One region of the Streptococcus sp. 1453 genome, then DNA from elsewhere that is predicted to be linked to it. Evidence: predicted binding sites of a transcription regulator. Region 1 holds the regulator's gene; the other holds the start of a gene.

Region 1 (5,755 bases):
TGGTATAATGCGTTTTTCTGATTTTAAGATTTTTTTCAACTCTGTTTGTAACCACATCATAACAGAGGATCTAGGATTCAGGGCTCTCCTCCTATATACTATTAGTAAAGCAAAACTAGGGGAGAATATTTTAGTGTCGCAATCTATTGTTCGTGTAGAGGTTTTACGATATCGTTGTTTTGGTTTTAAAAAGATAAATGGAATTCTGTTTAACGTTCGTATTGCCAATCTTAAATTTACTTTTTTATATTGAGGTATTGAGCTAGTTTATGAAAAAATTGAGTGAAAAAGTCGAGTGTTTTAGAAACCCACAGTGTAGTATTTTAGTTTCAATCCACTATATTTTGCTATTCCCTGTAAAGTTTCTATTTTCCCTGAATTCTGATATAATAGAGATATTGACTTCAAGAGTAAGGAAGAGAAGATGAACGCATTATTAAATGGAATGAATGACCGTCAGGCTGAGGCTGTGCAAACGACAGAAGGGCCCTTGTTGATCATGGCAGGGGCTGGTTCTGGGAAGACTCGAGTTTTGACCCACCGTATCGCTTATTTAATCGATGAAAAGCTGGTCAATCCGTGGAATATCTTGGCCATTACCTTTACTAATAAGGCTGCGCGTGAGATGAAAGAGCGTGCTTATAACCTCAATCCAGCTACTCAGGACTGTCTGATTGCGACCTTCCACTCCATGTGTGTGCGTATTTTGCGTCGCGATGCGGACCATATTGGCTACAACCGTAATTTTACTATTGTGGATTCTGGTGAACAGCGAACTCTTATGAAACGCATTCTCAAGCAGTTGAACTTGGATCCTAAAAAATGGAATGAACGGAGTATCTTAGGAACTATTTCCAATGCTAAGAATGATCTGATTGATGATGTTGCCTATGCTGCCCAAGCTGGAGATATGTATACGCAAATCGTGGCCCAGTGTTATACAGCCTATCAGAAAGAACTGCGTCAGTCGGAGTCGGTTGACTTTGATGATTTGATTATGCTGACCTTGCGTCTCTTTGATCAAAATCCTGATGTTTTGACTTATTACCAGCAGAAGTTTCAATACATCCACGTTGATGAGTACCAAGATACCAACCACGCTCAGTACCAATTGGTCAAACTCTTGGCTTCGCGCTTTAAAAACATCTGTGTGGTTGGGGATGCGGACCAGTCTATCTACGGTTGGCGTGGTGCTGATATGCAGAATATCTTGGACTTCGAAAAGGATTATCCCCAAGCCAAGGTTGTTTTGTTGGAGGAGAATTACCGTTCAACCAAAACCATTCTTCAAGCGGCCAACGAGGTCATTAAAAACAATAAAAACCGCCGTCCTAAGAATCTCTGGACTCAAAATGCTGATGGGGAGCAAATCGTTTACTATCGTGCCGATGATGAGCTAGATGAGGCTGTATTTGTAGCCAAAACCATCGATGAACTTAGTCGCAGTCAAAACTTTCTTCACAAGGATTTTGCAGTTCTCTATCGTACAAATGCCCAGTCTCGTACTATTGAGGAAGCTCTGCTCAAATCTAACATCCCTTATACAATGGTTGGAGGAACCAAGTTCTACAGCCGTAAGGAAATCCGAGATATTATCGCTTATCTAAACCTCATTGCTAATTTGAGTGACAATATCAGTTTTGAGCGTATTATCAACGAACCGAAACGTGGAATTGGCCCAGGTACGGTTGAGAAAATCCGTGACTTTGCAAATTTGCAAAATATGTCCATGCTAGATGCTTCAGCCAATATCATGTTATCTGGTATCAAGGGTAAAACAGCCCAGTCTATCTGGGATTTTGCCAATATGATTCTGGATTTGCGGGAACAACTGGACCACTTAAGCATTACTGAGCTGGTTGAGGCTGTTTTAGAAAAAACAGGTTACGTTGATATTCTTAATGCCCAAGCGACTCTAGAAAGCAAGGCTCGGGTTGAAAATATCGAAGAGTTTCTTTCTGTTACGAAGAACTTTGATGACACCTCTGATGATCCAGAAGAGGAAACTGGTTTGGATAAACTGAGTCATTTCTTAAATGACTTGGCCTTGATTGCCGACACAGATTCAGGTAGTCAGGAGACATCAGAAGTTACCCTAATGACCCTGCATGCTGCCAAAGGTCTCGAGTTTCCAGTTGTATTTTTGATTGGGATGGAAGAAAATGTCTTCCCGCTTAGCCGTGCAGCTGAAGATCAAGATGAACTAGAAGAAGAGCGCCGTCTAGCCTATGTAGGAATTACGCGTGCAGAGAAAGTCCTCTATCTGACCAATGCCAATTCGCGCCTGCTTTTTGGTCGTACCAACTACAATCGTCCGACTCGTTTTATTAACGAAATCAGTTCAGACTTGCTTGAGTACCAAGGTCTAGCCCGTCCAGCAAATTCAAGCTTTAAGGCAGCATATAGCAGTGGTGGTCTTGCCTTCGGTCAAGGTATGAGCCTGGCTCAAGCTCTTCAAGATCGTAAACGTAGTGCTGCCCCAAGAACTATCCAATCAAGCGGTCTCCCATTTGGTCAATTTACAGCAGGAGCAAAATCAGCGTCTAGTGAAGCAAATTGGTCTATTGGTGACATTGCTCTCCACAAGAAATGGGGAGAGGGAACTGTTTTGGAAGTTTCAGGTAGCGGTGCTACGCAGGAATTAAAAATCAATTTCCCAGAAGTAGGTTTGAAAAAACTTTTAGCTAGTGTAGCCCCAATTGAGAAAAAAATCTAATTTTTCATCCTTCTCACGAATAATAAAGTGAGGAGGATTTTTATGTACAGTATTTCATTCCAAGAAGATTCACTATTACCAAGAGAAAGACTGGCCAAGGAAGGAGTAGAAGCGCTTAGTAATCAAGAGTTGCTAGCTATTCTACTCAGGACAGGGACACGTCAGGCTAGCGTTTTTGAAATTGCCCAGAAAGTCTTGAGCAATCTTTCAAGCCTAACGGATTTGAAAAAAATGACCCTGCAGGAATTGCAGAGCCTATCTGGTATCGGACGTGTTAAGGCAATAGAATTACAAGCTATGATTGAACTGGGCCATCGTATTCATAAACATGAGACCCTTGAGATGGAAAGTATTCTTAGTAGCCAAAAGTTGGCCAAGAAGATGCAACAGGAATTGGGGGATAAAAAACAAGAGCACCTGGTGGCGCTCTATCTCAATACTCAAAATCAAATCATCCATCAACAGACCATTTTTATCGGTTCTGCAACTCGTAGTATCGCTGAACCGCGAGAGATTCTTCACTATGCCATCAAGCATATGGCGACCTCTCTCATCTTAGTTCACAATCATCCTTCAGGAGCGGTAGCCCCTAGCCGAAATGATGATCATGTCACTAAACTTGTCAAAGAAGCCTGCGAACTGATGGGGATTGTCCTCTTGGACCATTTGATTGTCTCTCATTCTAATTACTTTAGTTATCGTGAAAAGACGGATTTAATCTAAAGTTCATTAACGACATAGTCAAAGAGGTTTTTATCTTTGGGACGATTTTCAAATAGAAATTCTGGATGCCATTGGACACCGAGAAAGGCGACATCATCCGTACTCATGACAGCTTCAATGATACCATCCTTAGGATCATGAGCTGCAATCTTTAAGTTAGGTGCTAAATCCTTAATACTCTGATGGTGGAAGGAGTTGATATGGGAGATTTCTCCATAGATTTCTCGGAGAACAGTATCTGGTTCTGTCACCAAGCGTTGGGTTGTGTACTCAGCCGAACAATCCTGCCAATGGTCTTCTATATCTTGGTACAAAGTTCCACCCATGGCAACGTTAAAGAGTTGTGTTCCACGGCAGACAGAAAAAATTGGCTTTTTCTGTTTAATAGCTTCCTTGATGAGGGCCAGTTCGAAGATATCTCTTTGAAGGTGGTAGTCATCGCTATCAATAGTTTTTGGTTCACCATAGAATTTTGGATCAACATTTTGCCCACCTGTCAAGATGAGCTTGTCAATCAAACTGATATAGTGGCTAGCCATTTCTTGATCACCAATCGGTAGGATGATGGGAATCCCTCCAGCGTCTTTAACGCCTTCAACAAAGCCTTTTGCTGCGTAGCTCATCATGATGTCATCATCAGGATGAGTTTTTTCGTTTCCTGTAATCCCTATAACTGGTTTTTTCATAAAATGATTTTCGCTTTCTAATCCTCTTTTCGCATGAAATAGAGGAGGGTTTGGAGTTCACTTGTCAAATCGACATACTGAACGACCACATCTTTTGGTAAATGCAGATGGACTGGTGAAAAACTAAGAATTCCTTTCACGCCAGCATCAACCAAGAGATTGGCAACCTCTTGTGACTTAACGCTGGGAACGGTCAGGATAGCAGTCTTCACATCAGCATCCTTGATTTTATCCTTGATTTGAGAAATCCCGTAAATAGGAATTCCATCAGGAGTTTGGGTTCCGACTTCGGGATGGTCATCTAGGTCAAAGGCCATGATAATCTTCATCTTGTTACGCTCGTGGAAGCGGTAGTGGAGAAGGGCATGGCCCATATTTCCAATACCAACCAGCATGACATTGGTAATAGAGTTATCATTGAGCAAATCGGCAAAAAATGTCATCAGTTTTTTGACATCATATCCAAATCCACGCCGACCTAGTTCACCAAAATAGGAAAAATCCCGACGTACGGTCGCTGAATCAATCCCAATGGCCTCTGCAATTTGCTTAGAGTTGGCACGTTCAATCTTTTCTGCATGAAATCTCTTAAAAATTCGATAGTAGAGAGAGAGTCTTTTCGCTGTAGCTTTTGGAATAGCAGACTGTTTATCTTTCACAAAATCACAACCTTTCTATTCTTCTATTTTATAGAAACATTGTGAAAAAATCAACAAAAACAAGAAAAAACTAAGAAAAATCTTAGTTTTGTTGTAAAAAATCTGCATGTGATAGAAAACGGTAGAGGTCTCCGACCAGTCCTTGGTAAACTTCCTGTCCCTCAAAAGTCAAAGAAGTCACATACAGTGTATCTGGTAGGGTTACACATCCTGACAGAGCTAGCATGAGAGCTTCATAATCCTCATACTTGAGAGTACGCTCAACATGATAGCTGTCCTTATAGGTCAGTTCAAACATTTTAGCTCTATCTTTCTGATTTTGTAAAGACACCACGTTCTACCAAGCTATCCATGAGGAAGTAGAATTTTTCCTGATGAATGTGGTGGTCTTCTGATTTGAAAATATCAACTAGACGTAGCCCAAACTTGTCAGTGATATTGATTTTAGCCCCTGTAAGTTCCTTGTTAATGATGATTTTAAGTTGGAAGCCTTCACCGCTGTTTGGCACTTTTTCAAGTAGGCGAGTTAGTTCATAGTTACCAACCTTTGTCTCAAAAAAAGTATTGTCTTTGAGGGTGAATTTTTTAACAGAAGGGCTAAGAGTGTAGTCGTAACGACAATTTTTTAACTGAATGGTTTTTTCAAATGCCATATGGCTAACCTCCGATAATTTCTTTTAAGGTTTTTGCGAGGGTTTGTAGGTCTTCAACAGTATTTTGTGGAGACAAACTGATACGAACGGATTCCTTCAAGCGGTCTGAATTTGCTCTGTACATGGCTTCAAGAACATGGCTGGATTGGACAATGCCTGCTGTACAGGCTGAGCCAGTAGAGATTGAAATTCCAGCTAAATCTAGCCGAAGGAGTAAGAGGTCATTTTTTTGATCAGGAAATCCAATATTGAGGACATAAGGGAGATGATGTTCTCCTCTATTCAAGTAATATTGAATGCCCTCTAGTTCTGCCAGAA
Region 2 (5,755 bases), on a different contig from region 1:
ACAATAAGTCAGGCCGTAATTTCTAAAATGGAATTGATATAAGCTAAAAATCCTAAGTTTTCTCTTAGGATTTTTCTTCTTTTTTTGATAGAATAAAGTGTACAATGAAAGGAAGAATAAACTCGTATGCGCATTAAATGGTTTTCCTTGATTAGGATTACAGGTTTACTACTGGTACTCTTGTATCATTTCTTTCAGACCATCTTTCCTGGAGGATTTTTCGGGGTGGATGTCTTTTTCACATTTTCAGGTTTCCTGATTACGGCTCTACTCATCGAAGAATTTTCTAAAAACCATGAGATTGACTTGATTGGATTTTTTAGAAGACGTTTTTATCGTATCGTGCCACCTGTGGTTTTGATGGTCTTGGTAACCATGCCCTTTACCTTCCTAGTTCGCCAAGACTATGTTGCTGGAATTGGGGGTCAGATTGCGGGTGTTTTAGGCTTTATGACCAACTTCTATGAACTTCTAACAGGTGGGAGTTATGAATCTCAGTTCATTCCTCATTTGTTTGTTCATAATTGGAGCTTGGCCGTTGAGGTTCACTACTATATTCTTTGGGGATTGGCAGTTTGGTTCTTATCTAAACAGGCTAAATCAAATGGTCAGTTGAAGGGGATGGTCTTTCTTTTATCTGCCACTGCCTTCTTGATCAGCTTCTTCTCCATGTTTATTGGTAGTTTTCTAGTAACCTCTTATTCCTCTGTTTACTTCTCCAGTTTAACTCATGTCTATCCATTCTTTTTGGGAAGTATCCTAGCAACTATTGTAGGCGTTCGTCAGACGACTTCCCTCGTCAAGCAGTTGGATAAAATCTGGGATTTACGAAAGACCCTGTTGATTTTTGCAGGAGGTTTTGCCTTCTTACTCATTTTGACCTTCTTTGTCAAATTTACCTATCTCTTTGCCTATCTTATTGGCTTCTTGCTTGCCAGCCTTGCAGCTCTTGCTATGATTCTGGCGGCGCGTGTCTTACATGAAAAGACTCCTAACGTGCAGGAGCCAAAGATGATCAGCTTTTTAGCGGATACTAGCTATGCGGTTTATCTTTTCCATTGGCCTTTCTATATCATTTTTTCACAGTTGACATCAAATCTTCTTGCTGTATTACTGACTTTGATTTTTTCTTATGGCTTTGCTAGCCTATCATTCTATGTATTGGAACCTTGGATTGCAGGCAAGAACACACCTGCTTTACAAACTCTTCGTCCCCTGCCTTATATTCACGCAATTCTTGCAACAAGTACAGGAATCTTGGCCTTCATTGTCTTCTTAGTGACTTTGTTGGCACCACAAGTGGGAGCGTTTGAGACAGACTTAACTGTCAATGGTTTGAAGCAGGCTGCAACAAATATTAGCCAAACAAAAGTGATGGCAGAACGAGCAGAAGCTGATAGTTTGGGGATTGCTGATGGTACTATGTTAATTGGTGACTCGGTGGCTTTAAGGGCAAATACAGCCCTGCAGACAGCCCTTCCTGGAGCACAGATTAACGCGCAAGTCAGCAGAACAACCAAGAATGCCAATGAAATCATGCTAAATAATAGCCAGAATAAATTTTTACCTAAGATGGTGGTCATTGCGACTGGGGTAAATAATCCTGAAAATTACAAGGAAGACTGGGATAGTATCGTAAAAAATCTTCCTAAGGGCCACCATATGATTTTAGTGACTCCTTATGAGGGAGATAAGACAAAAGAGACCTATGCCATCGTTGAGAAGGCTGCTGCCTATATGAGAGAATTGGCAGAGAAGACTCCTTACATCACGATAGCAGATTGGAATCAAGTTGCGAAAGAACATCCAGAAATTTGGGCAGGAACAGACCAAGTCCATTTCGGAAGTGACACTAGCACTATTGAAGCAGGAGCTAAATTGTATGCAGATACCATTGCTACAGCCTTGCAAACAGCTCAAGACAAGCCAGTCAAATCAAAATAACCTGTATTACAGAGAAAAGAGTTGGAGAAATCCAGCTCTTTTAAAATATCTTTAGAAAATAGGTCTATACCATTTACAAATGAATCATAAAGGTTTATAATGTAATTGACATAATAAATATCAAAAGTAATCTTTTAAGGAGGTCATTATTATGCCTAATTACGTTAAAGCGGATCAGTTTTTCTATCCATTTGGCATTCGTCGCGGTGGGTACTTAGAACTTGTTGATGGCAAATTTGGGAAACATGTGGATCAAATTCCTGAAGGAGCAGAGGTTCTTGACTATACTGGTTATAGCATTGCACCAGGTCTTGTGGATACTCATATTCATGGATATGCAGGTGTAGATGTGATGGACAACAACATTGAAGGTACATTGCATACTATGAGTGAAGGACTTCTTAGTACTGGTGTTACCAGTTTCTTGCCCACAACTTTAACAGCCACTTATGAGCAATTGCTTGCAGTCACTGAAAATCTTGGAAACCATTATAAAGAAGCAACAGGTGCTAAGATTCGTGGGATTTATTATGAAGGTCCATATTTCACAGAAACTTTTAAGGGGGCACAAAATCCAACTTATATGAGAGACCCGGGTGTTGAGGAGTTTCATTCTTGGCAAGATGCTGCAAAAGGGATGCTAAATAAAATCGCTATTGCACCAGAACGTGATGGGGTGGAAGATTTTGTACGTACTATTACAGGTGAAGGTGTGACAGTTGCACTTGGACACTCAGATGCGACATTTGAACAAGCTAAGAAGGCAGTTGATGCTGGAGCTAGTGTATGGGTACATGCCTATAATGGGATGCGTGGTTTAACACACCGCGAACTAGGTATGGTAGGAGCTATGTATGAGCTCCCACATACTTACGCAGAATTGATTTGTGATGGTTATCACGTAGATCCAAAAGCTTGTGAGATTTTACTTAAGCAAAAGGGGACAGAAAACATCGCTCTTATTACGGACTGTATGACAGCTGGTGGGCTTGAAGACGGTGACTATATGTTGGGAGAATTCCCTGTTGTAGTAGCAAATGGAACTGCACGTCTCAAATCTACTGGTAACTTGGCAGGTTCTATCCTTAAACTCAAGGACGGTTTGAAAAATGTTGTCGAATGGGGAATTGCGAATCCACATGAAGCAGTCATGATGGCCAGCCTCAACCCAGCTAAATCTGTTCACATCGATGACGTCTGTGGCCAAATCCGTGAAGGCTACGATGCTGACTTTATCGTATTAGATAAAGATTTGGAATTGGTAGCAACCTATCTAGATGGTGTGAAACGTTATCAAGCATAAGAGAGAAAGCAGAAGTTAGAGATTAGCTTCTGCTTTTTTATCTATATTGCTTTACCAGTAAATAAAAAAGTTAAAAAAATCACAAAAAAGCTTGAGCAAACAAATGAAAAAGCTTACAATTATATTATAAATAGTACAAATAAAAAAACGGAGGAGTGCTTTATGAAAGCCTATACTTATGTTAAACCAGGACTTGCTTCTTTTGTTGATGTAGACAAACCAGTTATTCGCAAGCCAACAGACGCTATTGTGCGTATCGTAAAAACCACTATTTGTGGAACAGACCTCCATATCATTAAAGGAGATGTTCCTGCTTGTCAAAGTGGTACCATTCTTGGCCACGAAGGAATTGGGATTGTTGAAGAAGTTGGAGAAGGAGTTTCTAACTTCAAAAAAGGCGACAAGGTCTTGATTTCTTGTGTCTGTGCCTGTGGTAAATGCTACTACTGTAAAAAAGGAATTTATGCCCATTGTGAAGACGAAGGGGGCTGGATTTTCGGTCACTTGATTGACGGTATGCAGGCTGAGTATCTACGTGTCCCTCATGCAGATAACACTCTTTACCACACTCCAGAAGACTTGTCAGATGAGGCTTTGGTTATGCTATCAGACATTTTGCCTACTGGGTATGAAATTGGTGTCTTGAAAGGAAAAGTAGAACCTGGTTGTAGCGTAGCCATTATCGGTTCAGGTCCAGTTGGATTGGCTGCTCTATTGACAGCTCAATTCTATTCACCAGCTAAATTGATTATGGTAGACCTAGACGATAACCGCTTGGAAACTGCTGTATCATTTGGTGCGACTCACAAGATTAATTCTTCAGACCCTGAAAAAGCCATTAAAGAAATTTATGATTTGACAGATGGTCGTGGTGTAGATGTTGCTATCGAAGCTGTTGGTATTCCTGCAACATTTGATTTCTGTCAAAAGATTATCGGTGTAGACGGAACGGTTGCCAACTGTGGTGTGCATGGTAAACCAGTTGAATTCGATTTGGACAAACTTTGGATTCGCAACATCAATGTAACAACTGGTTTGGTATCTACAAATACAACTCCACAATTGTTGAAAGCTCTTGAAAGTCATAAGATTGAACCAGAAAAATTGGTAACTCACTATTTCAAACTCAGTGAAATTGAAAAAGCCTATGAAGTTTTCAGTAAGGCAGCAGACCACCATGCAATTAAGGTCATCATCGAAAACGATATTTCTGAAGCCTAGGTAGTGACAAGATTTTGGAACATAAGCAAACAGAAATTCAGTCATCCATCAGATGGCTGGATTTTTTATCAAAAAATTAAGAAATGAGCATATTTCTTTCCTTGTCTGGCGGAATTGGTTATAATATACGGTACAAAGGAATGAATGAATATGTATCGTGTTATAGAAATGTACGGAGATTTTGAACCGTGGTGGTTCTTAGAAGGTTGGGAAGAAGATATTGTAGCAAGTAGAAAATTTGACCGGTATTATGATGCTCTCAAATACTACAAAACTTGCTGGTTTAGATTGGAACAAGAATCCCCTCTTTATAAAAGCAGAAGCGATTTGATGACCATTTTTTGGGACCCGGAAGACCAACGCTGGTGCGATGAATGTGATGAGTATTTACAACAATACCATTCTTTGGCTCTTTTACAGGATGAGCAGGTTATTCCAGATGAAAAACTACGCCCAGGCTATGAAAAACAAACAGGTAAGGAAAGACACCGTTCTTGCCGTATGAAATTAAAATAGAGAAAAAGTAACTTTTTTGGAGTTGCTTTTTTTATTTTTCCAAATCTTTGCGAATAGTATAGGTGAGGAGGTAAGTATGGTTCAAGAAATTGCACAAGAAATCATTCGTTCGGCTCGGAAAAAAGGGGCGCAAGACATTTATTTTGTCCCCAAGTTATACGCCTATGAGCTTCATATGAGGGTAGGAGACGAGCGCTGTAAAATTGGTTGTTATGATTTTGAAAAGTTTGCGGCCGTCATCAGTCACTTCAAGTTTGTGGCAGGTATGAATGTGGGAGAAAAGCGACGTAGTCAGCTTGGTTCCTGCGACTATGCCTATGATGATAAGATGGCGTCCCTACGTCTATCTACCGTAGGCGATTATCGAGGACATGAGAGTTTAGTAATTCGCTTGTTGCATGATGAGGAGCAGGATTTGCATTTTTGGTTTCAGAATATTGATGAACTGGGCAAGCAGTACAGGCAACGTGGTCTCTATCTCTTTGCTGGTCCAGTCGGAAGTGGCAAGACGACCTTGATGCATGAATTGGCTAAATCTCTCTTTAAAGGACAGCAAGTTATGTCCATCGAAGATCCTGTCGAAATCAAGCAGGACGACATGCTTCAGTTGCAGTTGAACGAAGCAATCGGACTAAACTATGAAAATTTGATCAAGCTTTCCTTACGTCATCGGCCAGACCTCCTAATTATCGGAGAAATTCGAGACAGCGAGACGGCGCGTGCGGTAGTCAGAGCTAGTTTGACAGGTGCGACAGTCTTTTCAACCATTCA

The links. The regulator Rex, encoded in region 1, represses fermentation and respiration genes when NADH is low (regulators of the CRP and FNR family bind a similar motif). The targets are predictions, from matches to a motif close to TTGTGAANTANTTCACAA.
Region 2: HW098_RS06940 (zinc-dependent alcohol dehydrogenase family protein) is a predicted target of Rex. The motif match lies at 3,315-3,332, and genes of this name have one in related genera.

The regions. Positions count from the first base shown of each region.
Region 1 covers NZ_VMLZ01000003.1:180,621-186,375, reverse strand. The annotation lists gene pcrA (DNA helicase PcrA) at 425-2,716, shown strand; gene radC (DNA repair protein RadC) at 2,759-3,439, shown strand; gene HW098_RS02770 (gamma-glutamyl-gamma-aminobutyrate hydrolase family protein) at 3,436-4,125, opposite strand; gene HW098_RS02765 (redox-sensing transcriptional repressor Rex) at 4,143-4,784, opposite strand; gene HW098_RS02760 (DUF4649 family protein) at 4,867-5,082, opposite strand; gene HW098_RS02755 (DUF1831 domain-containing protein) at 5,090-5,437, opposite strand; gene HW098_RS02750 (cysteine desulfurase family protein) at 5,442-5,755, opposite strand, start outside.
Region 2 covers NZ_VMLZ01000007.1:24,922-30,676, reverse strand. The annotation lists gene tgt (tRNA guanosine(34) transglycosylase Tgt) at 1-26, shown strand, start outside; gene HW098_RS06950 (acyltransferase family protein) at 127-1,944, shown strand; gene nagA (N-acetylglucosamine-6-phosphate deacetylase) at 2,096-3,247, shown strand; gene HW098_RS06940 (zinc-dependent alcohol dehydrogenase family protein) at 3,410-4,468, shown strand; gene HW098_RS06935 (DUF1033 family protein) at 4,619-4,984, shown strand; gene comGA (competence type IV pilus ATPase ComGA) at 5,061-5,755, shown strand, end outside.